DNA from 3 places in the Paenarthrobacter sp. NPDC090517 genome. Region 3 is predicted to be linked to each of the others. Evidence: riboswitches for the same ligand, from Rfam matches in the RefSeq annotation. Region 3 holds a riboswitch; each other region holds the start of a gene.
What was found. Region 3 has a riboswitch for thiamine pyrophosphate ahead of thiO (glycine oxidase ThiO). Riboswitches for the same ligand answer to the same signal wherever they lie in the genome.
Positions count from the first base shown of each region.

Region 1 (9,518 bases), 330 kb from region 3:
TCCTGGAACAGGATTGCCGTGTGGAACAGACCAGCCTCTCCGCGCCCGGGAATCTGCAGCCCGGCAGCGGGGGCAAGGTGGACCACGGGCTTGGCTACGCGCCCCAGGTACAGGCCACCATCCTGCTCAGCCACGACCTCCAGGCCAAGTGCTCGCTGATAGTAGTCACTCATGACTTTCATGTCGCCCACTTTGAGCATGACAGTGCCCATGGTGAGTTCGGCAGGCAGAAGATCCTGGCTGAATGATGAGGTCATGTGAAGCTCCCGGTTCTGAGGTGGCCGCGCATCGGCACCTTCTTACCTATCTAAATTACTTGAAGCTTCAATTTATTCCTAACGAACGACATTGCCCCTGAGCACGACGTGCTTAAGCGCCGCGACGGTACCCGGATGACGGCGGGGATCGTCACTGCACAGCACGACGTCGGTGCTTGCGCCTTCGCTGATGCCCTCGACTCCCAGCCACTCACGGGCACCCCAGGCTGCCGCGTGCAGGACCGCCACCGGCGGAAGGCCGGCGTCGTGCAGTTCCATCATTTCGTCCGCAATCCGCCCGTGTTTGATCACGCTGCCGGCATCAGTACCTGCATAGATGGAAACCCCCGCTTCGAAGGCCTCCAGCACACGCTCCCGACGACGCTCCCAGAGACGAATCATGTGGGCCGCGTACTCCGGAAATTTAGGCCCCGCCTGGGCTGCGATATCCGGGAAGGTAGCAATGTTGACCAAGGTAGGCACGATAGGCACTGCCTGTTCCACCAAGCGCGGCAGGTGGCGGGGAAGGAGGCCCGTGGCGTGCTCTATGCAGTCGATATTGGCGTCGAGCATGTCATCTATGGTGTCCTCGCCGAAACAGTGGGCGGTCACCCGGGCACCTTCATCGTGGGCCGCGGAGATGGCTTCCTTGACGGTCTTTGCAGGGAACGAGGCAGCGAGGTCTCCAACACCGCGATCGATCCAATCACCCACGAGTTTTACCCAGCCGTCGCCGTCCCGGGCTTCCTTTCGCACCGTTTCCACTAGTTCCCGGGGCTCAATTTCATGACCCAATCCGCGGAGATATCGCCGACTCCGGGCGATATGCCGACCGGCCCTGATCAGTCGCGGCAGGCCCGTTCGTTGCTGCACCCAGCGGGTGTCGGCGGGCGAACCGCAATCGCGGATCAGTAGCGTGCCGGCGTCGAGGTCTGCTTGGGCCTGGGCACGTGTGGCCTGCTCGTCTACCGCGCCTCCAACGCCGAGTCCGATGTGACAGTGGGCATCAACCAAACCGGGCAGGACCCAGCCAGCCAACACCCTGTCCGGCGCCGCGACAGGACGCTCAAACGTCAGTCTGCCGTCTACGGACCACAGCCCATGGCGCTCTTCGCCTGCCGATACAAGCACAGGTCCGCTGAATTCGATGATGTTGGCCATGGCAAAAGCGTAGCGGGGGGCGGCGCATTGGAGCCTGCTGCATGCATGTGACTGGGAGCCCGTTGGGAGCTGTGGTAGCTTCGTCTACGACCACACGGGGGCCCCTGCAGGGGCTGAGATCGGACTGACGCAGTCTGCGACCGTTGAACCTGTCCGGGTAATGCCGGCGAAGGAAGTGAGTATTCCCTTGAGCACCACAGAAACACAGCACAGCCCTGTCCGAAACCAGATCAACGCGGGCCGAAACCAGATCAACACGGGCCAAAACCAGACCGACGTGGAAGCCGTAACGCAATCCTTGAAGTCGCATTCGTTGGCTTGGCTGGAAGATCCAAACAACGGCATACGGGTCCCCGTGACGGAAATCGCCTTGGAGCCCTCCCCCAATGGCCAAGCCAACAAGCCTCTGCAGGTTTACCGAACAGCGGGCCCCGGCCGCGATCCCGTGGTTGGCCTGGAGCCTTTCCGCGCGCCATGGATCGAAGCCCGCGGAGACACGGAGGCCTATTATGGGCGGGAACGGAACCTGCTCGACGACGGCAAGTCCGCGGTTCGGCGTGGAGCCGCGTCAGCTGAGTGGAAGGGCGCGCAACCGGTGCCGCGCCGCGCTGTTGTGGGTAGGACCGTCACGCAGATGCACTACGCGAAACAAGGCGTCGTAACTCCGGAGATGCAGTTTGTCGCTTTGCGGGAGAACTGCGACGTTGAGCTGGTCCGCAGCGAAGTTGCCGCGGGAAAGGCAATTATCCCGAACAATATCAACCATCCTGAATCCGAGCCGATGATCATTGGCAAGGCATTCTTGGTCAAGATCAACGCCAACATTGGCAATTCCGCAGTCACCAGCTCCATTGCAGAGGAAGTGGACAAACTGCAGTGGGCAGCCCAGTGGGGCGCTGACACAGTGATGGACCTCTCCACGGGAGACGACATACACACCACTCGCGAGTGGATCATCCGCAACTCGCCCGTTCCGATCGGAACGGTGCCCATCTACCAGGCACTTGAGAAGGTGAATGGGGAGGCCAACCAGCTGACGTGGGAGATCTTCCGCGATACCGTGATCGAGCAATGTGAGCAGGGTGTGGACTATATGACCATCCATGCTGGCGTTCTGCTGAGGTACGTGCCCTTGACCGCCAACCGAGTCACGGGCATCGTTTCCCGCGGCGGTTCGATCATGGCCGGATGGTGCCTGGCACACCACCAAGAGAACTTCCTCTACACGCACTTTGACGAGTTGTGCGAAATCTTCGCCAAATACGATGTCGCGTTCTCCCTGGGAGACGGTCTACGCCCGGGTTCCATCGCCGATGCCAACGATGCCGCGCAGTTCGCCGAGCTTGATACGCTCGCGGAGCTGACACAGCGGGCGTGGGATTTCGACGTCCAGGTCATGGTGGAGGGACCCGGGCACATTCCCTTCCATCTGGTACGGGAAAATGTGGAGCGTCAGCAGGAGCTGTGCAAAGGTGCGCCGTTCTACACCTTGGGGCCGCTGGTTACGGATATCGCCCCTGGCTATGACCACATCACTTCAGCAATCGGCGCCACCGAAATTGCGCGCTACGGCACCGCAATGCTCTGCTACGTGACCCCGAAAGAGCACCTGGGGCTTCCCAACAAGGACGACGTCAAGACGGGAGTCATCACGTATAAGATCGCGGCTCATGCAGCTGACCTCGCCAAAGGACATCCGGGGGCCCACGAGCGTGACGATGCTCTTTCAAAGGCACGGTTCGAGTTCCGCTGGAGGGACCAGTTCGCTTTGTCCCTTGACCCGGTCACGGCAGAATCCTTCCACGACGAGACCCTGCCCGCCGAACCCGCGAAAACCGCCCATTTCTGCTCCATGTGCGGCCCCAAGTTCTGTTCGATGCGCATCAGCCAGGACATCCGGGACGAGTACGGTTCGGCAGAATCGCAGGCCGCAATCGCCGGAATGTACAGCGGGATGCGGGAAAAGAGCCAGGAGTTCCTTGCCTCAGGTGGAAAGGTCTACCTGCCGGAACTTCAGGTCCCGACGGACCTGAGTGGAAGCGGAAGCAGTTCAGGAAGCCTGAGCTGACATGGCTCGTCCGACGTCCGCAATGAATGAGCGGATTGCCTGATCGCCATCAACGGAATCCTGGGGCCGGTGTCCACCCGCTGCCACGCGGCGTAGGGCGCCGGTCTCCTGGAGGTAGCCGGCGATTTCCTCGTACAAGGGCTCCCAACCGCCCGTAAGAACAAGCGTGGGAACGCCCGGCACAATGTGAAGCGGGGCCTCCCATGGCGGTGCTTGGAGCCGGAGCCTGCGTGCTGACCGCCGCGCCTCCGGACTGTCCAGTCCGCCGGTCTCGGCAGAAAAAGCACGCCGGTAAAACTCACGCTGGTAATCGGCGTCGTTTAGCTGGCTTCGCACGTCGAACAGCGGTTCCATCAGGGCCCGATAGGAAGCGGTCGCCGGAAGCTCAGCGGTCAGGGACAAGCAGGAAGGCTCTACCAAACAAAGTGAGTGCACCAGATCCGGGCGCTCGACGGCTGCCAGCATTGCGGAAATGGCGCCTTGCTCGTGGGCAACGATGTGACCGCCGCCGGTATCGGCCAAGGCATTGATCAAGATTGCGACGTCGGCCGCCACGTTGGATTCCACCGGTTCGGCTACGGCGTCAAAGCCGTGCCGTCGAAGGAAGAGTGCATCATATGCAAGTGCCATACCATGCTGCTTCGGCCATGCCGCAGCACCGAAACTTCCGAGGCCGTGGACGAAGACTACGCGCTGCTTATGCATTGGTTCAGCCTATTCCACGGCTATGACATCCCAACTGCGACGCGGTTGGGATGTCAGCCACGGACTACTTGCCCAGGAACTTGTCGAAGCCCTTGGGGAGGTTGAGCGATGAGGGATCAAAGTCTGCTGCCCCTTGCCCGAACGCTGCGCCCGTGGGGGCTGCCGAGGCTGCGTTTGCCCGTTTGGCTTCGGCATCACGAAGCTCCTGGGCTGCCTTGGCAGGGTTGCCCGAGCGCGCCTTCTTCTTGGGGGCGTTCTTGCCTCCCTTGCGTCCGCCGCCGGGGCCTCCAAGGCCGGGCATCCCGGGCATGCCCGGCATGCCACCGCCCTGAGCGAGCTTTTTCATCATCTTCTGGGCCTGGGCAAACCGCTCCAGCAGGCCATTGACCTCAGACACGTGCACACCGGAACCCCTGGCGATACGGGCGCGGCGGGAACCGTTGATGATCTTCGGAGCCACACGCTCGTGCGGTGTCATGGAGCGGACGATTGCTTCGACGCGGTCGATCTCTTTTTCGTCGAAGTTCTCCAGTTGCTGCCGGATGTTTTGCGCACCCGGCATCATCATGAGCATCTTTTTCATGGAGCCCATGTTGCGGATCTGCTGCATCTGGGCGAGGAAATCGTCCAGGGTGAAGTCTTCCTGGTCAGCGAACTTCTTCGCCATCCGGGCGGCTTCGTCCTTGTCCCACGCCTTCTCCGCCTGTTCAATCAGGGTGAGTACGTCACCCATGTCCAGGATGCGGGAGGCCATGCGGTCAGGGTGGAACAGTTCGAAATCGTCCAGGCCTTCACCGGTGGATGCGAACATGACCGGCTTACCGGTCACGGACGCTACCGAAAGCGCGGCACCACCGCGGGCGTCGCCGTCGAGCTTGGAGAGCACGATACCCGTGAAGTTGACGCCTTCATCGAAGGCCATCGCCGTGTTGACGGCATCCTGGCCGATCATGGAGTCGATGACGAAAAGGACTTCGTTGGGGATGATCGCTTGACGGATGCGGCGAGCCTGATCCATCATCTCGGCGTCGACGCCAAGGCGGCCGGCGGTGTCAACGATCACGACGTCGTGCAGCTTCTGGCGCGCTTCCTCGACGCCGGCCTTGGCCACTGCTACCGGGTCACCGGCAGGGTGCTCGAGCTCGGACGTAGCACCGGGGTGCGGAGCGAACACGGGGACGCCCGCGCGCTGACCAACAACCTGAAGCTGGGTGACTGCATTGGGGCGCTGAAGGTCACATGCCACCAGCATGGGGCTGTGACCCTGGGCTTTGAGCCACTTGGACAGTTTGCCGGCGAGGGTGGTCTTACCGGCACCTTGGAGGCCGGCAAGCATGATGATGGTGGGGCCGGTCTTCGCCAGGCGGATGCGGCGGGTTTCGCCACCAAGGATCTCCTTGAGTTCCTCGTTGACGATCTTCACGATCTGTTGGCTCGGGTTCAGTGCTCCCGAGACTTCGGCACCCAAAGCGCGTTCACGGATACGGCCAGTGAACTCGCGGACCACGGATACGGCAACGTCCGCATCCAACAAGGCACGGCGAATCTCGCGAACGGTGGCGTCGACATCAGCCTCGGTGAGGCGGCCCTTGCCACGAAGGTTCTTGAAGGTAGCTGTCAACCGGTCAGAGAGTGAATTGAACACGCGCCGTGCACTTCTTTCGATGGTCTACGAATGGCGGCCAATGCGGCACGCCATAGTCTTGACGATTCTTGCCCCGGCAAATATGTCTCAACTACGGGACTCGACTATCTAGGGTACCAAGTCGCACCTGCAAGATGGCATGCTGGCACAGTGACCAGCAAAACAACTGTAAAAACGTTGCTCATCCTCGGCGCGTCCGGGGACCTGACAGGCAGGCTGCTCCTGCCCGGGCTAGCCGGGCTCCTGGCTTCCGGCCGTGCGCCCGGGCTTCGACTGGTGGGGGCGGGTTCTGACCCTTGGTCCCCTGAACAGTGGCAGGAACGGGTGCATGGCGCCTTTGCTGCGGCGCTGGATGCAGCCGACGTAGAAGGCCGCGCTGCTCTGGCTGCAGTAGCCGGAGCAACCGAATACCATCAGCTGGATGTCACGGCAGACGGGCCTTTGGCGGAACTGCTGGCCAGGTTGGAAGGTCCGGTAGCCATCTACTTCGCTTTGCCGCCCCACGTCAGCCAGAAGGCCTGCGAGGTTCTCCACCGGGATCAGCTGCCCGCGGGAACGCGTTTGGTGATGGAGAAGCCATTCGGTTCGGGAACAGAATCTGCGCATGAGCTGAACAAGACACTCGCCGCACTGGTGCCCGAGGACCACATCCACCGCGTAGACCACTTCCTTGGCAAAGCCACGGTGTTGAATATCCTGGGTCTTCGTTTTGCCAACAGGTTCCTTGAACCGGTGTGGAACCGCGATCACATCGAAAAAGTAGAGGTCATCTTTGACGAGGACCTGGCACTTGAGGGCCGCGCCCGGTACTACGACACCGCCGGGGCGCTCCGCGACATGATCCAAAGCCACCTCCTGCACATCATGGCCTTCCTTGCCATCGATGCCCCGGCCACCATCGAGGAAAGGGACCTACGTGACGCCGTGGCGACGGTCCTGCGGGCCAGCAGCATCAAAGCCCCGTACACCGATTCCACACGCCGGGCCCGATACGCTGCGGGAACTCTCGGAGAACGAGCAGTGCCGGATTACGCTGCCGAGGACGGCGTGGACCCGGCCCGCAATACTGAAACGCTTGCCGAGGTCCGGGTGGACATCGACAACTGGCGTTGGAAGGGCGTGCCGTTCATCCTCCGTTCAGGAAAAGCCATGGGACGCCGGCGCAAGGAGGCCGTGATTACCTTCCGTCCGGTCCCCCACCTTCCCAAGGGATTTTCGGGCGTGGACTCCCCCAACCAGCTGCGGATCGGCTTCGGTCCGGACGTGCTCCAACTCGACGTCGATGTGAATGGCCCAGGCGATATATTCACGCTGGACCGCGCTAGTTTGGTGGCCCAGCTCAACGCAGCCGGAATGCTGCCCTATGGAGAAGTGCTGGAAGGCATCCTCAACGGAGACCCTTTGTTGTCCGTTCGCGGCGATACAGCCGAGGATTGCTGGCGGATCATCGAGCCTGTTCTTCGCGCCTGGGAGGGTGGCGACGTCCCGTTGGAGGAGTACGACGCCGGCAGCGCGGGGCCGGCGGACTGGCCCACCGTCGTCGAGGACTAAAGAAGGTGTGAATTAGGCACTGCAGCACCGCAAGCGGGCCGGGTACCTTGACTGGTACCCGGCCCGCTTTTTGTTTCCGTGAAGGACTTAGATTGCGGCTGCGCCGCGCTCTCCGGTCCTGACCCGAACTGCTTCGTAGACATCCACGGTCCACACCTTGCCGTCACCGGCGCGGCCTGTGTTTGAGCTGGCGATGAGGACATCCAGGATGTCGTCTGCCTGCTCGTCGGTAGCCAGGACCTCGATGCGGATCTTTGGCAGGAGGTCCACGTTGTACTCGGCCCCGCGATACACCTCGGTGTAGCCGCGCTGGCGGCCGTAGCCACTGGCTGCGCTGACCGTCAGGCCCTGGACCCCGTATGATTCGAGGCCTTCCCGGACTGCTTCAAGCTTTTCGGGACGGACGATCGCTGTGATGAGCTTCATGCCTGGACACTCTCCTTGCCTTCTGCGGGGGCCTTGGCTGCAGCGGGGTCGGACTTTCCTGTCACGGCATTGTGCAGCGGCTGGAAGCTACCACCGTGGCCGTTGACTCCGAACTCGTAGGCCGTCTCAGCGTGGAGGCTGAGATCGACGCCCACGTTCTCCTGCTCCGTGGAAACCCGGAAGCCCATGGTCTTGTGGATGGCGAAGGCGATGATGGCCGTCATGATGGCCGAGAAAGCGATCGCGATGCCTGCCGCTGCGAGCTGTGCCCACATCTGGGTCCAGCCGCCGCCGTAGAAGAGGCCGCCGCCGACTCCGTCAGTGGACTTGGCGATGAAGCCCAGTGCCACAGTGCCGATGATGCCGGAGACGAGGTGGACGCCTACAACGTCCAAGGAGTCATCGAATCCCCAACGGAACTTCAGGCCAACTGCCAGGGCAGAGGCGACACCGGCAACGACACCCAGGCCGAGGGCGCCAATGGGATCCACGTTTGCACAAGCCGGGGTGATGGCTACGAGACCGGCTACGACACCTGATGCTGCGCCGAGCGAGGTCGGGTGGCCGTCACGAATGCGTTCAGTGATGAGCCAGCCGATCATGGCTGCTGCCGGGGCTGCCAAGGTGTTGATCCAAATGAGGCCCGCTTGCTCGGCGGTGGTTGCTGCGCCGCCGTTGAATCCGAACCAGCCGAACCAGAGGATCGCAGCGCCGAGCATCACGAACGGGATGTTGTGGGGACGGTGGTTCGGGTCCTTGCCGAAGCCGCGGCGGTTACCGATGATGAGGACCAGAACCAGGGCCGCAACACCAGCGTTGATGTGGACAACAGTGCCTCCGGCAAAGTCGATGGCGGGGCCAAGTGCCTTGCCAATGGCGCCTTCGGCGCCGAAAAGTCCGCCTCCCCAGACCATGTAGGCCAGCGGGCAGTAGACCAAGGTGACCCAGACCGGAACAAAGATGCTCCAGGCACCGAACTTGGCGCGGTCAGCGATCGCACCGCTGATCAGGGCGACGGTGATGATGGCAAACGTTGCCGCGTATCCGATCTTGATCATTGCGTCCGGAGTGGTTTCAACTCCCATAAGGCCGAAGGCAGCAAACGGGTTACCCACAATTTGCATGAAACCTTCGCCGGAGCTCATCGAAGCGCCCCACAGCACCCAGACGACGCCCACGATGCCGATGGAGATGAAGCTCATCATCATCATGTTCAAGGCTGCCTTGGCGCGTGTCATGCCGCCGTAGAAAAATGCCAGACCAGGTGTCATGAACAGCACAAGCGCCGCCGCCACCATGACCCATACGTGACCTGCGGTAAGTTCCATGGTGCACGTTCCTCTCTTGCTAGATCTGCGGTTCAACCGCTGTCCTGACGCCGTTTGCGTCCTGCTTAAGAGTTTTGTGCCGCCGTGTTTCACCTGCGCAGGTTTTACATTGCGGGCTCGTTACAACAACCTCCCCAACGTAAATGGTGCATATCCCTGATGTTACGGATATGTTTCAGGCGTCGGACTTCACAGGAAATACCCGGTTTCCGACCACATACACCTCAATATCCCCAGAAGCATCAACAGAAATCCCACCAGAAGGACCATCACCGTATGACCGAGTCGCCCAGATCCGTCAAAGCCCCAAGGATCAGGCCCGAGAAAGCTCCCCTTCCGCGCGATATCAAGGTGATGTTGGTCGCGGCATTCCTGAT
Region 1 is NZ_JBIVXN010000001.1:546,850-556,367, forward strand. It holds gene ACIQTW_RS02545 (VOC family protein) at 1-257, opposite strand, end outside; gene ACIQTW_RS02550 (amidohydrolase family protein) at 336-1,418, opposite strand; TPP riboswitch at 1,503-1,610, shown strand; gene thiC (phosphomethylpyrimidine synthase ThiC) at 1,606-3,486, shown strand; gene ACIQTW_RS02560 (alpha/beta fold hydrolase) at 3,469-4,191, opposite strand; gene ffh (signal recognition particle protein) at 4,256-5,836, opposite strand; gene ACIQTW_RS02570 (glucose-6-phosphate dehydrogenase) at 5,867-7,387, shown strand; gene ACIQTW_RS02575 (P-II family nitrogen regulator) at 7,475-7,813, opposite strand; gene ACIQTW_RS02580 (ammonium transporter) at 7,810-9,141, opposite strand; gene ACIQTW_RS02585 (MFS transporter) at 9,418-9,518, shown strand, end outside.
Region 1: it holds a riboswitch for thiamine pyrophosphate, as region 3 does, so the genes downstream of both, thiC (phosphomethylpyrimidine synthase ThiC) here and thiO (glycine oxidase ThiO) in region 3, are expected to answer to the same signal.

Region 2 (9,518 bases), 950 kb from region 3:
ACTGGGAGGGCCAGTACGTGATCCTGCCTCGTGCTGAGGTCCAGCAGTTCGCCGTGAGCGCAAACGACCGTGCGGCAGGCGGCGGTGATCAAGTGGCCATGGAGTTTGCACCTGCGCATCGTGCCCGGCGCATCCGGGAATTGCTGGAACTGGCTCCCGGGCCTTTGTCCGTAGACAATATGCGGGCCATCCACACGGACACGCTACTGGGTCCATGGCCTTTGTTCCGATCGGTGCTCTCCGGCCTGGACCCCGGGGATCTGTCCAAGGAGGCTAAGGAGTTGCGGACCCTTTTGTTGGACTGGGATGGCCTCATGGAGGCCGGCAGCCATCACGCCGCCGTATTCGCCGCGTGGCGTGGTGCCCTGGTCCAACGCTTGGCGCACCATTCCGCGCTTTCGCCCTTGAACGAGCCCACAGGCTACTCACCCTTGTTCGGACCGTGGTTGTCAGTGGCCTCGCGCATCGGTTTTGCCCTTGAGACCCTGCTGGTTCGTGGCTCCGAGCTTGGCATCAGCGTTGGAGTGGAATCTGCCGCGGCACTTGAAGACGCAGCATTGGAGGAATCCATGCTGAATGGTGCAGCTTGGGGCGACCGGCACAAGCTCCTGCCGGTTCATGTCCTCCCTGGCCCGCTAGGATCATCGGCACCCACTGCCCACCTCAGTGGAGATACCGGGTGCGTCCTATGCACCGAGAGCCTCCCCGGCGTCGAAGACCGAAGTTTCCGCGGACCCGTAGCCCGCTACGTTTGGGACCTGGCCGATCGGCGGAACAGCCGCTGGATCGTGCCATTCGGCGCATCCGGCATGCCCGGTCACGAGCACTTCGCCGATCAACTCCCGCTCTGGACGGCCGGGGAACTCGCCCCGGTGGTCACTGACTGGTCGCTTCTGGCCAAAGACACTGCTTAGCAATGTCACCCTGGCCAAGGCCGCCCCTGACTCATTCCCGTTCCCGCATCAGCCCCGGACATCAGCCCTGTCATTAGCCCGAAGGAAACCATGACCACCACCACCCAGGACTTCTCCGTCCGCACCACCGTCTACTCCGAAGACCTCGAAGGATGGGGTGCGCTCCGGATTGTTCCGTTGGTTCCCAGCGAGGACATCGACCTCATCTTCGAATGGGTTACCCAGCCCCGTGCAAAGTTCTGGGGAATGACAGAGAACTCCCGCGAAGAAGTCCTGGAGATCTACGAGTTCCTGGACTCGCTGGAAACCCATCACGCGTTCCTGGCCACCCTTGACGGGGAGCCGTTGGCACTCTTCCAGACGTACGAGCCCCTGCACGATCCCGTCGGCGAGGCCTACCCCGCGCGCGAGGAAGACATCGGGATGCATCTGCTGCTGGCCCCGGCCACGCGCCCCATTCCGCATTTCACCCCGCGGCTGGGCACGTCGTTGATCAAGTACATGTTCTCCCTGCCGGGCAAGGACCGGATTGTGGTGGAGCCGGACTCCCGAAATGCCAAGGCCCTTCGTCGTCTGGAAGCGACGTGCTTCGACCTGGGACCCATTATTCAATTGGCGGAGAAGGAGGCCCAGTTGGGGTTCCTTACGAGGGCAGGCTTCGATGAGATACAGGAGCAGCAAGCCAGGTAGCTGCAGCGCACAAGCGAAGTGCCGCCGGCGCCCCCAACAGGCCGGCGGCACGCTTGGCGCCCGACTCGCCAGCGCATGAAAACGCTAGCGCCAGACGAAACTCCAGGTTCCCGCACCGACGGCCGCCAGCACTGCGCCGGCTGCGATGAACAGACCGCCGAGGAGCACCCACACGTCCAGCAGTGAATACGTTGATTCGCGTGCCCATGACCGTTGCCCGCCGCCGAAGCCGCGCGCTTCCATGGTCACCGCCAGCCGCGATGCCCGCCGAACCGCCTGAACCAACAGACCGAAACTCTGGCCGAGCGTGGCTTTCAACCGCTGGAAGGGACTGCCTTGGGAACCGACTCCACGGGCCCGGCGGGCCATCCCGATGGTTTGCCATTCTTCCGCCATGAGCCCCACAAGCCGCATCGCCGCCAAGGATCCGAGGACAAAGCGGTGCGGCAGCTTGGCCTTCTGTGCCAGCGCATCGGCCAAGTCAGTGGGATCCGTACAGGTCATCAGCAGGATCGCCGGCAACGCGATCGCCAAACCGCGCAGCATGAAACCTAACCCCAGCTCCAGGGAACCTTCGCTGATGGACCAGAGTCCGACGTCGAGCAATACAGCGCCGCTGTCCGCCGCCACTATTGCGGTGCTCCAGCCGCCGATCGCGGCCGCAATGATCAGGGGCCAGGCCCGCTGCCACAAAAGCCTGATGGTGAGGCCTGCAAGCGGGAAGAGAGCCAGTTCCGCAAGGAGCGCGGTTGACGCAGAGACCCAATCGATGGACAACGCCAGCACCAGGGAAATCAGGAACACCGACACGAACTTAGCCAAAGGGTTGGCTTGGGTGAGCAGGGCATGGTTGCCGCGGATGTTCAGGGCATCCCTCACGCTGCACCCGCTTCCTGATGCGTCGCTCTGCCCTGCGTCATGGGGCCGAGCCGTAGTTCCGCCCCGCCGAGTACAGCGCTGAACTCCTGATCGTGAGTCACCGAGACCACCGCGGTCCCTGCATCCAGCAGTTCGGAAAGGAACGACGCCAGTTCGGCCCAGGTATTCGCGTCCTGTCCAAACGTGGGCTCATCCAGCACCAGGACTTTGGGGTGCGCAGCCAGCACCGTGGCCACCGAAAGCCGCCGCTTCTCGCCTCCGGACAACGTATACGGATTAGCGTCCACAAGATGTGTGAGCCGCAACCGTTCCAGCAACTCCTCCACGCGCTCCTCGCCGTGGCCCAGGTGCTTTGGGCCAAACATCAACTCGTCCAGCACATTGCCCGTGACGAACTGGTGCTCAGGCTCCTGGAATACCGTCCCGATCCGAGAGATCAGCCGGTCTGCTTTCCACTTGAACGGATCAATGCCAGCCCCCTCGGAAAGCTCGACGGCGGCGCTCACTTTGCCGTCCACCGGCGCCAAAAGGCCGGCCAACGTGAGCGCGAACGTGGACTTGCCCGCACCGTTGGGGCCTGTAATGGTCAGTGCTTGTCCTGCCCGGACCTGTGCAGTGATGCCCGTTTGCACCGGTAGGGGCGGGATGGTTTTGAAGCCTTTGCGCCGCGGCTTTTCACGGGAAACAGCAAGGTCCTGGGCTGCGAGGAGAAGCTGCGCGGTGTCGGGTTGATTGCGCCGCCGCCGGGTTGCCGGAACGTATCCCGGTACCCAGACGCCAGCCGACATGAGCATGGCGCGGGCCTCGGAAAGGACTTGGTCCGGAGGACCGTCCAAGAGAACGCCGCCCGTGGCCTGCCCGGCCGCCGTGCTGGACCCTGCGGCCGTGCTGGACCCTGCGGCCGATCCCGGCTGCAGGACCACAATCCTGTCCACCAGGTCTTTCCATACGGACACGCGGTGTTCTACCACAACAAGCGTGGCGCCAGTCTTGTCAAGGCATCGCGCAACAGCATCACGGACCTCGAGCACCCCCGCCGGATCCAGGTTGGCTGTTGGTTCGTCCAACAGGATCAGCCCGGGCCGCATCGCCAAAATTCCTGCAAGCGCAAGGCGCTGCTTCTGGCCGCCCGAGAGCGCCGCCGTCGGGTGATCCAACGCCAGACCGCCACCGGCAGCGGTGCGCAACCCGACGTCGTCGAGCGCTTCATGGACGCGGGACCAAATCTCCTCACGGGGCACGGCAAGGTTCTCGGCACCGAAGGCAACGTCGTCGCCAACCCTCGACAAAACCACCTGCGTCTCGGGGTCCTGCTGCATCAGTCCCGCGCGTCCACGCTGCTCGCGGGGCGCGACGCCGTCCATCAGCAGGGAGCCGGTCTCGTCCGAGTCGTCTTCCTCATCCCCCAGCACCCCGGCGAGGGCATGAAGGAGCGTGGATTTGCCGGCACCCGAAGGTCCCAGCAGCAGTACCCGCTCCCCCGGTTCGATCCGAAGGTCGAGGCCCTGAATGGCGGCTTGGGCCCGGCCGGCATGCCGCCAACCCCAGCCCTCGGCTGAGATGGCGGCAGGCCTTACCGTGCCGCTTTGCGTGGCCGACATCAGCTGAAGACGGGCTCCGAAGCGGCCTTGCGCGAGGCGAAGGAGCTCAGCACGCCGGTCTTGGCCAGGCCGCGTGTCGCCACCCAGGAGAGTGCGCCCGCGATGATTGCGCCGGAAATTGTGGTGAAGGTGATGTAGGCCAGCTTGTCCACGGCTTCATAGGCGATGTTCCAACCCCACGGGAGGAAGGAGTCGTTCAGACCGCAGAAGAGGCCCGCGCCCGCACCGGCGAGGAGGGCGGTTGGCAGGTTGAACTTCTTGTAACGGAAGGCGGCAAAAATGAGTTCGGCGCCCAGGCCTTGCAGAACGCCGGAGATGAGAACGGTTGTGCCGTACTGCGAACCCATGATGAGCTCACCCGTGGCAGCAACAGTTTCACAGAACAGGGCCGCGCCCGGCTTGCGGATAATGAGCATGCCCAGGACCGCGGGGATCATCCAACCACCGGCAATCAGGCCGGTGAGCGGCGGATACGTCGCGTTCATGGGGATGGATACCAGTGCGGCGCCCTGGGACCAGGCCCAGAAAATCACGCCGCCCGCGATGGCGATCAGAGCCGCCACAACGATGTCTACAACACGCCAGTTATAACTGGTCTTCTTCACGTTTACCGTGGTCATTTTCTGCCTCCTGAGGTTACAGGAGGGGAAAGTGCTCCCCGGAATCCCGGCTGGCCTGCGCCATCCGGATCCGGACACTCTGAGAAGCTCGACTCCCTTGCGCCGGTACTAACCGGATCAGGTTCGAGGGTCTGCGGCTGTCCGCACTCTCAGCGCCCTCGCGTCTCCTGCATTTCTGCAGAGTCCGACGGCGGCGCTCCCCTGTCGTTATCAAATCTGCCCTGATGGGCTGGTTCAGTTTACACCTGAGTCCGGGGCGGGTGTTGGTCTGTTGCCGGCATGCGGTCACAATCGGCAGTGGTAAGTGTGTTCCGAGGCTTGCCGGGGTGCGTTGCGAGGCCCGCTCTGCACCCATCCCCCACGCCTTTCCCTGCACACCAGGCCTCACAACGAGACGGGGGAGCTGAGAGAATGAACCAGCAGAATCCACCGCGGCAAAGGGGCACCTTCATGACTGACCTTCCCCAGCAAGACCTCTCCCTTCCTACAGAAGTGCCCCATCCGCGCCTAGCTGCAAGCGTCATCCTGCTCCGTGACGCACCCGGCGGGCTCGAAGCTTTTGTCCAGCACAGAGTTAGCACCATGGACTTCGCTGCGGGCATGGTGGTCTTTCCCGGGGGCAGGGTGGATGGCGCGGATGAGTCCGGGTGGGACTACCCGGCAGAACTCCTCCGAAGCCATGCCATTGACTGGCAGCTGAGCTCGATTTGCATTGACACGGGCGAAGCAACAAAGAACGCCGGAACGGTGCTTACCGCCGCAATCCGTGAAGTCAGGGAGGAAGCCGGGCTCAGCATCGAACCCGGGGACCTGCGCCCATGGGCCAACTGGATCACGCCGACAGATATGCCCAAGCGATTCGACACCTACTTTTACGTTGCCAAGCCCTCCCCCGGCGCCGAACCCCAGCACCAGACCACGGAGGCCTGGCAATCACTGTGGATGCCGGTTGCGGACATTCTTGCTGCGGAGGCTGCCGGCACGCTGAAACTCATGCCGCCCACGTATTACCTGCTCAAAGAAATCGCCGGGTTCGCCACCGTGGATGCGGTTTGGTGCGCCGAGCACGATGTTGTTCCGGTCCTGGCACCCGTTGGTTCCATGGCGGCGTTCCTCAAGGAGCGGGAAAACCGCCGCTAACGCTTGAGACGAGCCGGAGCCAGCTAGGCTGGGGGCATGAACCTCTTCTTCAAGCTGATCGGTGCCGGAGTAAGCCTCGGAGCAGGCTTCGTAGGTACCAAACTCGTCAACAAAGGGTGGGAAAAGGCCACGGGCAACAAGCCACCCCTGGGCAACGACGACATGGAATCGAGCCTTCGCTCTGCCCTGACGTTCGCACTGATCTCAGCCTTCGTCAGCACTCTCATCCAAGTCCTGGCGAGCAGGGGTACGCAGCGCGCCATTGCGCGCTTCGCCAAGACCCACGACATCATCTAGGCCTCCGAAACCGCATACAACGCCGGGATACCCATGACGGGTACCCCGGCGTTCGCTGTTTCGGCTGCTGCTAGCGCTCGCTCTCGGGCTCTTGCCCCGCAGCTGCGCGCTGCACCACCGCTTCAAGTTCATCCTTGGTGAGCATTTCGCGGTGTCCGTGCTTGGTGCGGTAGGCGGAGCGGCCCACCATGTGAGCGGATACCGGGGCCGTCAGGAGCTGGAAAATCCACGCCACCAATAGAACCGGCCATACCCACCAGGTCCGCATCTGGAGGCCGATCGCAGCCAGCATAAGGAACAATCCCAGAACCTGCGGCTTGGTGGCCGCGTGCATGCGGCTCATGAGGTCCGGAAATCTCAACAAGCCGATAGCAGCGCCGAGTGACATCAGTGCACCCACCACCAGGAACACCGCCGTGACGGCGTCGATCACAGCATCAACGCCCGTGGCATCAGGATTCATTGCTCTGTTCCCTCCGCTCGGCCACGAACCGGGCTACCGTCACCGAGCCAATGAACCCGATCACCGCGAGGGCCACCAACAACATCAGGTTGTTCAGGTGCTTGTTCATTGCCATATCGATTGCCAGGGCGGCACCCAGGATCGCCAGCAACACATCCGATGCGAGCACCCTATCCAGCAGGGACGGGCCAATCGCAATCCGGACAATGGCTCCTGCCGCGGCGAGGCTAAGGATCACAGCCGTTGCCACGAGAACGAATTCCTTCATAGCGTTGCCCCTTCCCTTCCCGGACGCTGTTCTGCATTGAGGGCTTCAACCTCTTCGCGCGTGCCCATGATGCGGATCAATCTCGCCTCAATGACTTGGGTTTCCAGGCGGATCTCGTCGATGTCCGCTTCCTCATAAATGTTGAGGGCGTGCAGGTACAGCGTGGACGTTGAGCGGTCAACTTCCACCACCAGGGAGCCCGGGATCAACGAGATGACGTGTCCGGTGGCTGTCACCATCAGGTCTGAGTGGCTCCGCAAGGGAACGGCGACGACGGCGCTACGCACCGTGGGTCCTTTGGCTACAGCCAGGTACAGAACCAGGAAGCTCGCTGCCACCACTTTGCCGAGGAACATCAGAGCGAAGGGGATAGCGCGCAAAATGTTGAACCTGCCACTGAGCTCCACGGGCGGGAGGTAGAACAGCTTGGCCACCAGCACAGCGATCAGGGCACCGAAGAGCAGGTTGCCCGGGCTGAAGTCCCGCCATAGCGCGCCCCACACGATGGCCAACCAGATGAGGAGCGGCAACTCCGTGCGGAAGGAAATGGGTTTGCGGCTCATTTGGCATCACCCGACTGTGCCTCACCTGAGGGTGCTTTTACCGGCTGCGGTTCGTCTGTTTGTGCCAGCGGTGGCACCTCAACGGAATCTCCCAAGACCGAGTGGATGTACGCCGAGCGGTCCAGCATGATGCCGGCGGAACCATCAGCTACGCGGAAGAGCGGTCCTGCGAACACAGTGAGTGCCACGCCGAACACCACCAGACCCGCCGTGGAGCCGACCATGGTGCGGGGTAGGACCCCCACATTGCCGGGGGTCATCAGCACAGGGTCCGGGTACTCTGCGTCCTCGGGTTTGCGCCAGAATGCCCTGTTCCAGACACGTGCGATTGCCAGCAGTGTCAGGAGGCTGGTGACAACACCGCCCACCACCAGCACGATTGCCAGGGGTGTCCCCAACTCCACGCCGGCCTGCAGCAGCCCAAGCTTTCCGAGGAAGCCGGAGAACGGCGGAATGCCCGCAAGGTTCATCGCCGGCACAAAGAACAGCAAGGCAAGCAATGGCGAGAGCTTCGCAAGGCCACCCAAACGGTCAATGGAGGAGCTCCCGCCACGGCGCTCTATGAGTCCTGTGACCAGGAACAAGCTGGTCTGCACGGTGATGTGGTGCGCAACGTAGAAGACCGCAGCGCCCAGCCCGGCCACAGAACTCATGGCGAGGCCAAACACCATATAGCCGATGTGGCTCACCAGCGTGAAGGACAGGAGACGTTTGATATCGCTCTGGGCCAAGGCGCCCAGAATTCCGACAATCATGGTGAGTAGCGCCACCACCATCAGTGGCACGTTGAGGGTGTCCCCTGGAAATAAGAGTGTTTCTGTGCGGACCATGGCGTAGACGCCCACTTTGGTGAGCAACCCGGCGAAGACGGCGGTGACTGGTGCGGGCGCAGTCGGATAGGAGTCTGGAAGCCAGAAGGAAAGGGGGAAGACTGCTGCTTTGATGCCGAAAGCCACCAACAGCATCACGTGCAGGAGGTTTTGCGTGCCCTGATCCAGTTCGGCAAGTTTGATGGCCAGGTCCGCCATGGTGATGGTTCCGGTGGCGCCGTAGATCATGGCGATAGCGATGAGGAACAGCACTGATGACACCACGGAAACTACAACGTAGGTGACGCCTGCCCTGATGCGCGGTCCGGTTCCGCCCAGAGTCATAAGGACGTAACTGGCCGTCAGCAGGATCTCGAAACCGACGTAGAGGTTGAAGAGGTCACCGGTCAGGAAGGCATTGGATACGCCCGCCACCAGGATGAGGTAGGTGGGGTGGAAGATCGAGACGGGTGCTTCCTGGTCGCCGTCGGCCATGCCCTGACCGGTGGCGTAGATGAGCACCGCCAAGCTGACAACGGTGGAAACCACCAACATGAGCGATGAGAACTGGTCCACCACGAGGACCACGCCCCACGGCGGCAGCCATCCGCCGAGCGTGACGGACGTGGTGCCGCCGTCCCACACGGAGACCAGGAGCAGGCATTCGAGCAACAGCGTGGCACTCAGGATGCCAATGCTCACTACCCGCTGTGCGCTGTGGTGCCGGATCAGCAGGAATGCCATTGCAGCACCCAGGATCGGCAGGAGCACAGCTAGCGGCGACAGGTTTGCGAGATTCACGCGCTGCCTCCTTCCCGGGTTGATGCCGTGTTGGGGGTTTCGGTCGCATCGGGCCTGTCCTTGCTTGCAGGGCTGGCCGGGGTGATGGCAAATTCGGAAGTTTCCAGCGGGACAATTGCGTCGTCCTCGGCATCAAAGCTCGGAGTCTTGGCCACGCGGACGTCTTCGAGGTCATCCTGAATTTCATCCTGGCGAGCCAGAACCCATGTGCGGTAAATGATGCCGAGCATGAAAGCAGTGACAGCGAAGGAAATGACGATAGACGTCAGGATCAGTGCCTGGGGCAAAGGATCGTTGTACGCCTCCGGGTTCGTTTCCTTGTCGAACAAGGGGGCAAGGCCTGCGTATCCTCCCGTGCTCAAAATCAGGATGTTGGTGGCGTTGGCCAGCAGCATCAAACCCAACAGCACACGCGTCAGGCTGCGTTCCAGGATCAAATAGATGCCGCAGGCGTATAGGACACCCATGACGAT
Region 2 is NZ_JBIVXN010000001.1:1,829,451-1,838,968, forward strand. It holds gene ACIQTW_RS08505 (penicillin acylase family protein) at 1-914, shown strand, start outside; gene ACIQTW_RS08510 (GNAT family N-acetyltransferase) at 1,005-1,604, shown strand; gene ACIQTW_RS08515 (energy-coupling factor transporter transmembrane component T family protein) at 1,689-2,483, opposite strand; gene ACIQTW_RS08520 (ABC transporter ATP-binding protein) at 2,480-4,084, opposite strand; gene ACIQTW_RS08525 (ECF transporter S component) at 4,084-4,704, opposite strand; TPP riboswitch at 4,781-4,917, opposite strand; gene ACIQTW_RS08530 (NUDIX hydrolase) at 5,155-5,844, shown strand; gene ACIQTW_RS08535 (DUF4235 domain-containing protein) at 5,881-6,141, shown strand; gene mnhG (monovalent cation/H(+) antiporter subunit G) at 6,212-6,604, opposite strand; gene ACIQTW_RS08545 (monovalent cation/H+ antiporter complex subunit F) at 6,594-6,872, opposite strand; gene ACIQTW_RS08550 (Na+/H+ antiporter subunit E) at 6,869-7,435, opposite strand; gene ACIQTW_RS08555 (Na+/H+ antiporter subunit D) at 7,432-9,045, opposite strand; gene ACIQTW_RS08560 (Na(+)/H(+) antiporter subunit C) at 9,042-9,518, opposite strand, start outside.
Region 2: it holds a riboswitch for thiamine pyrophosphate, as region 3 does, so the genes downstream of both, ACIQTW_RS08525 (ECF transporter S component) here and thiO (glycine oxidase ThiO) in region 3, are expected to answer to the same signal.

Region 3 (9,518 bases):
TGCGGTCTCACCGGACACCACTTCGCCGTTGCGACGACGAGTGCGGGTCCGACGCGTACGTGACGGCTTCTCCGCATTGTCCGCGGTGGCGGTGCGGGTCTCCGAGGCGCCGGCAGCGGGGGCTGCCTCGCCATCAGAAGTACGACGGCGGCGCGTACGGTTGCGGCCGCTCTCACCCTTGGATTCACTGGACTCGGCGTCATTGGACCTGCCGGAGCGGCCACGGCCGCCGTCGCGCTTGCTGTCTCGTCCGCCATCGCGGCCTGAACCGCCGGAGCGGCCGTTCTTCTTACCGGTCTCGCCCAGGTCTTCCAAGACTTCAGCGTCGACGCCGGCGAGGACGCGCTTGTTGCGCGGCAGACGGCCCTTGGTGCCCTCGGGGATGTCGAGATCGGAGTAGAGGTGCGGCGAGGAGGAGTACGTTTCTACGGGCTCGGGAACGCTGAGTCCCAGGGCCTTGTTGATCAGGCCCCAGCGAGGCATGTCGTCCCAGTCAACAAACGTGACGGCCGTGCCCTTGTTTCCTGCGCGGCCTGTGCGGCCAACACGGTGAAGATAGATCTTTTCGTCTTCGACGCACTGGTAGTTGATGACATGGGTGACATCATCGACGTCGATGCCGCGGGCTGCGACGTCGGTGGCCACCAGGACATCAACCTTGTTGTTGCGGAACGCGCGGAGCGCCTGCTCGCGGGCACCCTGGCCAAGGTCGCCGTGAATGGCTGCAGCTGCGAAGCCGCGGTCAACGAGTTCCTCGGCAACCTTCGCCGCGGTCCGCTTGGTCTTGGTGAAGATGATGGTGCGGCCACGTCCGCGGGCCTGCAGGATGCGGGCCACAACCTCGGTCTTGTCCATGCTGTGTGCACGGTAGATGAGCTGGCGGATGTCGCGCTTGGTGAGGCCTTCATCGTTCGGGTCAGCCGCCCGGATGTGGGTGGGCTGGGTCATGTAGCGGCGGGCCATTGCGATGACGGGGCCGGGCATCGTCGCCGAGAAGAGAAGCGTCTGCCGAACGGCGGGGGTGCCGGCGATCAGCGTCTCGACGTCGGGGAGGAAGCCGAGGTCCAGCATTTCGTCGGCTTCGTCAAGGATGACCATCTTGACGTTTTTGAGGCTCAGGTGCTTCTGCTTGTACAGATCGATCAAGCGGCCGGGTGTGCCGACTACGATTTCGACGCCCTTCTGCAGGGCATCAACCTGCGGCTCGTACGCGCGGCCACCATAGATGGTGGCGATGCGGGCATTGCGCTTGCGCGAAGCGGTCTGGAGATCGTTGGCAACCTGCACGGCGAGTTCACGCGTGGGGACGATGACCAGGGCCTGGGGTGCGCCTGGGACAGCAAGCTTTTCGTATCCGGCGTCGTCGCGGCCGGCTACGCGCTGGAGGGCGGGAATGCCGAATCCCAAGGTCTTTCCGGTACCCGTCTTAGCCTGGCCAATGATGTCGTGGCCGCTCAGGGCGACCGGCAGGGTCATTGCCTGGATGGGGAAGGGGTGCGTGATCCCGGCGTCAGCCAAGGACTCAACGATGTCGGGGCGGACGTTGAAGTCTGCGAACGACTTTTCTTCGATCTCGTGGGGCGTCTCATCCGAGATGATCGTTTCCTCGGGTTCGATTGATTCGGTTCCGGTGGAGTCCGTCAGGACTTCGTGGGTATGCAATTCACTCACAGGGAGTTTCCTTATTCATTTGGGCATTGGCGCTGCATGCTCAACGGCGGCGGCGGAGCCGTACCGGAGCACGAACGGGCGCGCAAGCAAGTCCAGTGGAAGCCGATCGCGGGCTATCTAAGTACTGGCACTGGTGACCAGTTGGTACATCTCAAGATCGCGTAGGGGCGGGCTTGTTGAGTTCAAAAATTAACTGAATCAACGACCGGGCATCCATTACTACAAGCCCAGTCTATCCTCTGGGGGCCGGAAAGCCCGGATCGCCGGATGAACGGCTTCAGGGCAGCAACTGGAACCTGATCTCACGGCTGGCGATATCAGCCTTCAGCAGGCGGACCCGAACCTTGGTTCCGGACTCCATCTCTCCGTCGCACCGGGCCGTAACAGCGGGGTCTGCGATTTGCACGACGCCAAAGGGTCCGTTGCCGTTTCCATTGCCATTCCCGTTTCCCCTGGCGGCTCCGTTGGAGGGCTTGGACCCGGAAATGACCACGGCCTCGAATTCCTGGCCGATATGGTTGGCCACGAGCGCCGCTTCCACGGTGTCCAGTGCCGCGCGCTCGAGGCGTCCGGCCAACTGATCCGAGGCTGCCATGATCTCTGGCAACGAGGGGAGGGCTTCACGCGCCCACGCCGGGATCTCGTGGTTATTGCTGAGGGCTTCGCAAATCACCAGGACAAAACGATCGATGAGGCGTCGCAAGGGTGCTGTGGTGTGGGCATAGGGAGCGCCGATGGCTGCTTGGATCACATTGGCGGGAACATCGCCGTCAAAGGGCGTGTAACCTGCACCACGGAACAACGTGCCGGCCGAATGCAGGATGGCCAGCTGTTTGGGATCGGATGCGTCCAGTGTCCGCAGGTATTCGCCGTAGCTGACTTGTCCGTCCCAGGGTTTGGCGAGGGCAGTGGTCTGCCGCTTGAAATGCAGCAGCGACCGGTCATCAGGTGCAGGCATGGTGCGCAGGATGCCCACTTTTCCGTCGAGCATCATCTGAGCGGCGGCCATGCCTGTCATGAGGGAGATCTGCGCGTTCCAGTCCTCAACCGGCAGGGAGGGTGCCGCGGCGATTCTGTACCCGCCGCCGTCGGTCGCTTGGACTATTTCCTGCTCCGGCATGTTGAGGCTTGCGCCGCCCCGCTGCCGCTCGAGTTCGACGCGCTTTAGTCCCACTTCTTTGAGGAGTTGAAGAACGGGAGGGGCGGTACCGTCGTCGATCTGCTGTTGGGCGCCCTTGTAGCTTAGTTTGGCCCTGCTGCGCACTGTCGCACGGGCAACGGTGACGGCCAAAACTTCAGCTTCCGCGTCCAGGTCAAAATCCCAGACGAAAGCACTGCAGTCCTGCTCGGCCAGCAGGCTTCCCGCGTTCTCACTGATGACCTCCGGATGCAGTGGGATCCGGCCGTCAGGAGCGTAGAATGTTTGCCCGCGTTGACGCGTTTCGGCATCAAGTGCGCCGCCTGGCGCCACAAAGGACGGCACATCGGCGATGGCATAGAGGACCTTGTATCCGTCACCGGCCCGTTCAATGAACAGAGCCTGGTCCAGATCGGTGGACGTCGCGGGGTCGATGGTCACAAAAGGAATGTCCCGCAGGTCCTGGGCGGGCAACTCAAGGGCCTTCACCGCTTCCTGTGCCTCTTCCACAGCTTCTGCCGGGTACTCGCCAGGGAGTTCCAGCTCTGTCCTCAGGGCAGCAAGGGCCGCGGCGAGCTGGTCCGACGAGTCGTCGACGTTGGGCGCAATCCGATGATGTGACACGAAAATCAGGTTAGCCCGAAATGGGCCGATAGTCTTGGATCATGGGCACTTCCCCGGACCGCGCAGCCTATGCCGGGCAACTCTCAGCGGAGTTGCTCGGAGCCATGGCGTATGGCGAACTGTCCGCCTTTGGGCGGCTCGCGCTGGATTCCCGCCACGCACCCACGCTTCACGACAGGTCTGTGCTCGCGAAGATCGCAGTCGGGGCCTACGGAAACTTTGCCCTCCTCAATGACCGCCTGTCGGAGATGGGCCTGGACCCCGAACATGCGATGCTGCCGTTTCAGCGCTCCTTCGATCACTTCCACGAGCGCACCAAGCCGGGGGACTGGTTCGAATCCGTGATGAAGGCCTATGTCATCGATACCGTGTCATCAGATTTCTATAGGGCTGTCTCGATGTTCCTCGACCCGACAACGCAGCACTTCGTTGAGCGCGTCGCTTCCCCCGATCAGGCAACGGACGTCCTCCGCGTCCTGCTCAGGCGGGCCTTGGCAGATGACCCGCGCCTCGCTTCCCGATTGGCGCTGTGGGGCCGCCGCCTGGTGGGGGAAGCGTTGACGCAGGCGCAGCGCGTGGGCATGGAACATCCCTTGCTGGGGCCAATGCTGAAAAGCGGCGGGGACGCGCGTGCTGCGGTGAAAAGGCTTACGACGGAGCTCGCTGATAAGCATGCCCGCCGGATGATTGGCCTCGGCCTGACCGCCTAGCCCGCGGATCGCGCGGTACCTCCGACTTCCCTAGACGGTATCCAAAGCTTCCAGCAGCGACTTGGCCGCCGCCGTCGGGTCCGTTGCCGCTGTGATGGCCCGGACCACCACGATCCGGCTGGCACCCGCTTTCACAACCTGTTCAACGTTGCTGAGGTCGATGCCGCCAATGGCGAACCACGGGAGGGTCACACCGTCGGCTGAACGCTTGACCGCTTCTGCGGCATATGTGACCAGATCCAAACCGACAGCAGCGCGGCCGGGTTTGGTGGGTGTTGCCCACACTGGGCCCACGCAAAAATAGTCCAGTCCCAAGGGCCCTCGGGAAGTGGCCACAGCTGCATCGATTTGTTCTGTTGTGTGGGTGGAGAGTCCTATGCCGGTGGCGTTCGGCAGGAGTGTCCGGGCGGCCGTCAGGGGCAGGTCCTTTTGCCCGATGTGGAACACGGGAGCCCCGGAAATGCTGGCAACATCGGCCCGGTCGTTGACCGCCCAAAGCCGTCCGTGACGTTGTGCGACGCTCCGCAGGACGGCCAACATCTCCAGTTCCTCGGCAGCTTCCAGGGTCTTGTCGCGGAGTTGGATGATGTCCACGCCGCCTTCGAAAGCGGCGTCCACAAAGTCCTCAAAATCGCCCTGCTCCTTGCGGGCATCTGTGCACAGGTAGAGGCGGGCGGAGGCAAGAGCGTCAGGCTGAGTCATGGGAACCAGAGTAGTTCCTCTAAACTGGGCTCGTACTGCGGGAGCCGCGACATTCGTCATATGACTGTCCGGCTGAGAGGGCTTCAGCGCCGACCGCTTGACCTGATCCGGCTAGTACCGGCGTAGGGAAGGAAACAAATGGCAGATCCCCGCCATACCCCTCTTCATGCAGACGTTGCCGTCATTGGTGCCGGCGTCATAGGCCTCGGCATCGCTCACGAAGCCCGACGATTGGGCCGTTCAGTTGCGCTGATCGACCCCACGCCCGCTTCCGGCGCGTCCTTCGCAGCGGCCGGCATGCTTGCACCCGTCAGCGAACTCCATTACCAGGAAGAAGATCTTCTTGACCTAATGCTTGAGTCTTCCCAGCTGTGGCCCTCTTTTGTGGACGGACTGCATCGAGGCTCAGAGGACAGCGGATACCGCACGACGCCGACCCTCGCCGTGGGTGCCGACGCAGCCGACCGCCGGGCGCTTGCTGACCTAAGGTCGGTCCAGCTTGCCGCCGGCTTGGGAGTCGAACCTCTCGCTCTGCGGGACGCGAGGCAACGGGAGCCGCTCCTCAGTCCGCAGATCTCCTGCGCTTTTGACATTCCTGCCGACCACCAAGTCGATCCGAGAAGACTCGCGGCATGCCTCTTGGCAGGACTCGCAGCCCATTCGCCAGATGACAGTTCCTGGGTATCGGGAGCCGAGGACGGATTCGCCGTTGCTTCCAGGGCGCACGGTTTGCTGTGGGAAGGCGGGCGGGTCGCAGGAGTGGAGCTTGAATCAGGAGTCTATGTGCTCGCCGGAGAGACCGTGGTGGCCAACGGGCTGGGCGCGTCCAGGTTGTCCGGTCTCCCTGATGGTCTGAGCCTTCCGGTAAGGCCGGTCTATGGTGACATCCTCCGGCTCCGCGTCCCCGATCACCTGCGCCCCTTGGTCACATCAACGATTCGCGGAATGGTTCGTGGAGTACCTGTCTACATCGTGCCCCGGGACGACGGAACTGTGGTGATAGGAGCGACGCAACGCGAAGACGGGTTGTCAGCCTCTTCCAACGCGGTCTCGGCGGGTGGCGTTTACCAATTGCTGAGGGACGCCCAAGTATTGGTCCCCGCAGTGGCTGAACTGGAACTCCTTGAAGCAACCGCCCGCGCCCGGCCCGGAACTCCGGACAACGCCCCGCTGCTCGGGCGGGTCGGTGCTTCCAACGCCGACATCGAGGGCCTGGTGATCGCCACGGGATTCTTCCGCCACGGAGTCCTCCTGACTCCCGTGGCCGCCAAGATCGTGGGGGAACTCATGGTTAGTGGCTCAGCGGACCCCCGATGGGTCCCCTTTATGCCCCATCGTTTCGAGAGCAACGCCCCTGTTGCCCGAGCACTCACACCAGCAGGACGAACCACCACCAAGGAAACAGCATGAACATTAAAGTGAACGGAACCGACCACGCAGTCTCTGACGAAGCATCCGTCAGTACCCTCGTCACAGCCGTCACCGGTCGCGCCTTGGACGCCCGCGGACAAGCGGCCGACGGCGGCAAGCTGGGAGTCGCTGTCGCACGCAATTCCGAGGTAGTGCCACGCAGCCAATGGTCCGTGACAGCGCTCGCCGACGGAGACGAACTCGAACTCGTAACAGCAGTCCAGGGAGGCTAATCATGACAACAGCAAACGTTGACGTCCGCACCGACGCTCTGGTGATCGACGGCGTCGAATTTGGTTCCCGCCTCATCATGGGTACTGGAGGCGCGCCGAGCCTCGATGGCTTGGGATCAGCGCTCCTGGCTTCGGGAACCGAACTCACCACAGTGGCGATGCGCCGCTATTCGCCCGCCGAAACGGGCTCCCTGTTCCAACTGCTGGTGGACCATAACATCCGCGTGCTGCCCAATACTGCTGGTTGTTTCACGGCCAAGGACGCCGTGATGACTGCCGAGCTTGCTCGGGAAGCACTTGAGACCGATTGGGTGAAGCTGGAAGTCATCGCGGACGAACACACACTCCTTCCCGACGCCGTGGAACTGGTGGATGCAACGGAGCAGTTGGTGAACCGCGGCTTCAAGGTATTCGCCTACACCAATGACGATCCCGTACTGGCGCTCAGGCTCGAGAATCTGGGTGCAACAGCCGTCATGCCCTTGGGTTCGCCCATCGGGACCGGCCTTGGCATCCTCAATCCGCACAACATTGAGCTCATTGTGTCCCGGGCCTCCGTGCCCGTGGTGCTCGATGCGGGGATCGGCACAGCCTCCGATGCTGCCCTCGCCATGGAATTGGGTTGCGACGCCGTTCTGCTTGCCACCGCCGTAACGCGCGCGCAAAACCCGGTGCAGATGGGCGAGGCCTTCAAACACGCCGTGATCGCCGGTAGGCTGGCCAAGCAGGCGGGCCGGATTCCGCGGCGGGAGCACGCACTCGCATCCTCGGCGATGGAGGGCCGGGCAGAGTTCCTCTGATGAAGGAGCAGTCATGGCAGGTACGGACGAGCAACTGACCGAGGCAGCCGTCAACGATGCCCTCGGGGACCTTCCGGACTGGAAGTACCAGGGTGGCTTGGTGACTGTTTATAAAACCTCGACGGCGGCGGACGCGCTTGCGCTCATTGCCGCGGTTGGAGGGATCGCGGAGGATCAAAATCACCACCCGGATCTGGAGTGGCGCTACAACAGGGTTTTTCTCCGCTACGTAACCCACGATGCGGGCGGCCAAGTGACGAAACGTGACGTTGCCGCTGCCACCGCTGTGAGCGAAGCGGCCGCAAGGATAGGTGCAGCCGCGCAGCCTGAGCGGTATCCGCCAACCTGAAGCGCCGAGATGGCAGTTAACACCAATCCAAAGCTCGACCATTGGTGTTAACTGCCGTCTCGGGGGCTTAAGGCCTAAAGCCGCAGCGCCTTGGTGAGCGCCGCAGTGTCGTGCTTCGTTCGGGTCCGGCCCAGGAAGAGCACCACGGCAACCGCTGCGGCAGTCCCGAGCGCAATTGGCAGGACCCACGGAATCCATGTCGCGCCCGGCTGGTAGCCCAATCCGGCGCTGATGAATGCGATCCAGCTCAACGTGCCGACAGTTGCTGAGACGCCGGCCGGCAGAGCGATCCCGTATTTTCCGTGCCGCTTGTCGTTGGCCCACACGATGAATCCGGTGGCAATGGTGGCCAGAACCACCACGACGAGAGAAAGCATAAAAACTCCTTAGCGGACGACGAAACGTGGAGATTAAGCTAGAGGGCGCCGAAGCCTACACGGCGGACTTCCTCGGCGCCGATCTCCACGTAGCCCAGGACGTTGCCCGGAACGATGATCTGGCGGCCCTTTTCGTCCGTCAGGCGGAGTTCGGAGCCCTTGGTTACGGCCTCGGCCACGATCTTGGCAACCGCGTCGGCATCCAAAGCGGATTCGAGCACGATCTCACGGCCAACGTTCTGAATGCCGATCTTTACTTCCACAGCAAGGCCTCCAAGCCAATCAAGGGTTAAGTCAGTCCTCTATTTGTAGCCTAGGACTCTTTGGGGAAACGACTGATTCCGCGCCAAGCTAAACGATAGATCAGATCGCTGGCCACATCGAGGTCCAGATTTCCATCCGTTTCAAGCCAATAACGGGCGCTGACCTGCGCCATTCCGGCCAACCCACGCCCAAGGAGCTGCGCTTCAAGCGGGGGCAGCTTGGTGTCCTCCGCAATCACGTGCGCCACGGCGTCCGCGAACGTTTTGTTGAAAGTCTCCAAACGCGAGCTGACGTCGGGGTCGTTGATGAGGTCCGACTCGAAGACCAGGCGGTGGGCTTGGTCGTCGTCGGCGATGAACCTGTAATAGGCGCGCATGACGGCCTTGACGCGTTCCTTGTTGTCCGTGGTGGAGTTCAAGGCGTCGAGCATCAGCTGCGTCAAAGTTGCCAAGTGGCTGTCCAAGAGAGCCATATAAAGCTCGCGCTTGGAAGGGAAGTGCTGGTAAAGCACTGGTTTGCTCACATGGGCGGCTTCCGCGATTTCGTCCATGGCCGCCCCGTGGAAGCCGTTGGAGACGAAAACTTCCAACGCCGCGTTCAGCAACTGCGCGCGGCGCTCGTCCCGCGGCAACCTTGGTGAACGCGTTGTACCTGCCCGTTCCAGCTTGGCCGGTGCTCCATCGTTTGCCCGTGTGCCGTCAGCCACAGTCTGCCGCCTTTCCTTTGCAGTTATGACTACTCTACCGGGGGGTAATATGACCGGGCGGCATCTGCAGGCATACATTGGGGTATGGCCTCAATTGTTGCTGCCCACACTGCTGCGCCCGCTGTCCTGCCGCCCCTCGTCGAACCCGCCGCGCAACTCACGCCGGCCGAGGTGGAACGGTACTCCCGGCATCTCATCATTCCCGAAATTGGCGCCCTGGGCCAACGCAGGCTGAAGAACGCCAAGGTCCTCGTCATCGGCGCCGGAGGCCTTGGGTCACCGGCATTGCTCTACTTGGCCGCCGCCGGCGTGGGCACCCTTGGCATTGTGGACGACGATGTGGTGGACCTCAGCAACCTGCAGCGACAGGTCATCCATGGTGTGAAGGACGTGGGTACGCCCAAGATCGAATCCGCGCGTAATGCCATTGCAGAGCTCAACCCCTTGGTCAACGTGGTCCTGCATGACATGCGGCTCGACTCTTCCAACGCCTTGGAGCTGTTTGCGCAATATGACCTCATCCTGGACGGTGCC
Region 3 is NZ_JBIVXN010000001.1:880,762-890,279, reverse strand. It holds gene ACIQTW_RS04065 (DEAD/DEAH box helicase) at 1-1,671, opposite strand, end outside; gene ACIQTW_RS04060 (RNB domain-containing ribonuclease) at 1,949-3,433, opposite strand; gene ACIQTW_RS04055 (ferritin-like fold-containing protein) at 3,475-4,143, shown strand; gene thiE (thiamine phosphate synthase) at 4,174-4,845, opposite strand; TPP riboswitch at 4,873-4,991, shown strand; gene thiO (glycine oxidase ThiO) at 4,984-6,255, shown strand; gene thiS (sulfur carrier protein ThiS) at 6,252-6,488, shown strand; gene ACIQTW_RS04035 (thiazole synthase) at 6,491-7,288, shown strand; gene ACIQTW_RS04030 (4a-hydroxytetrahydrobiopterin dehydratase) at 7,302-7,637, shown strand; gene ACIQTW_RS04025 (hypothetical protein) at 7,712-8,014, opposite strand; gene ACIQTW_RS04020 (DUF3107 domain-containing protein) at 8,053-8,277, opposite strand; gene ACIQTW_RS04015 (TetR/AcrR family transcriptional regulator) at 8,328-9,062, opposite strand; gene moeB (molybdopterin-synthase adenylyltransferase MoeB) at 9,069-9,518, shown strand, end outside.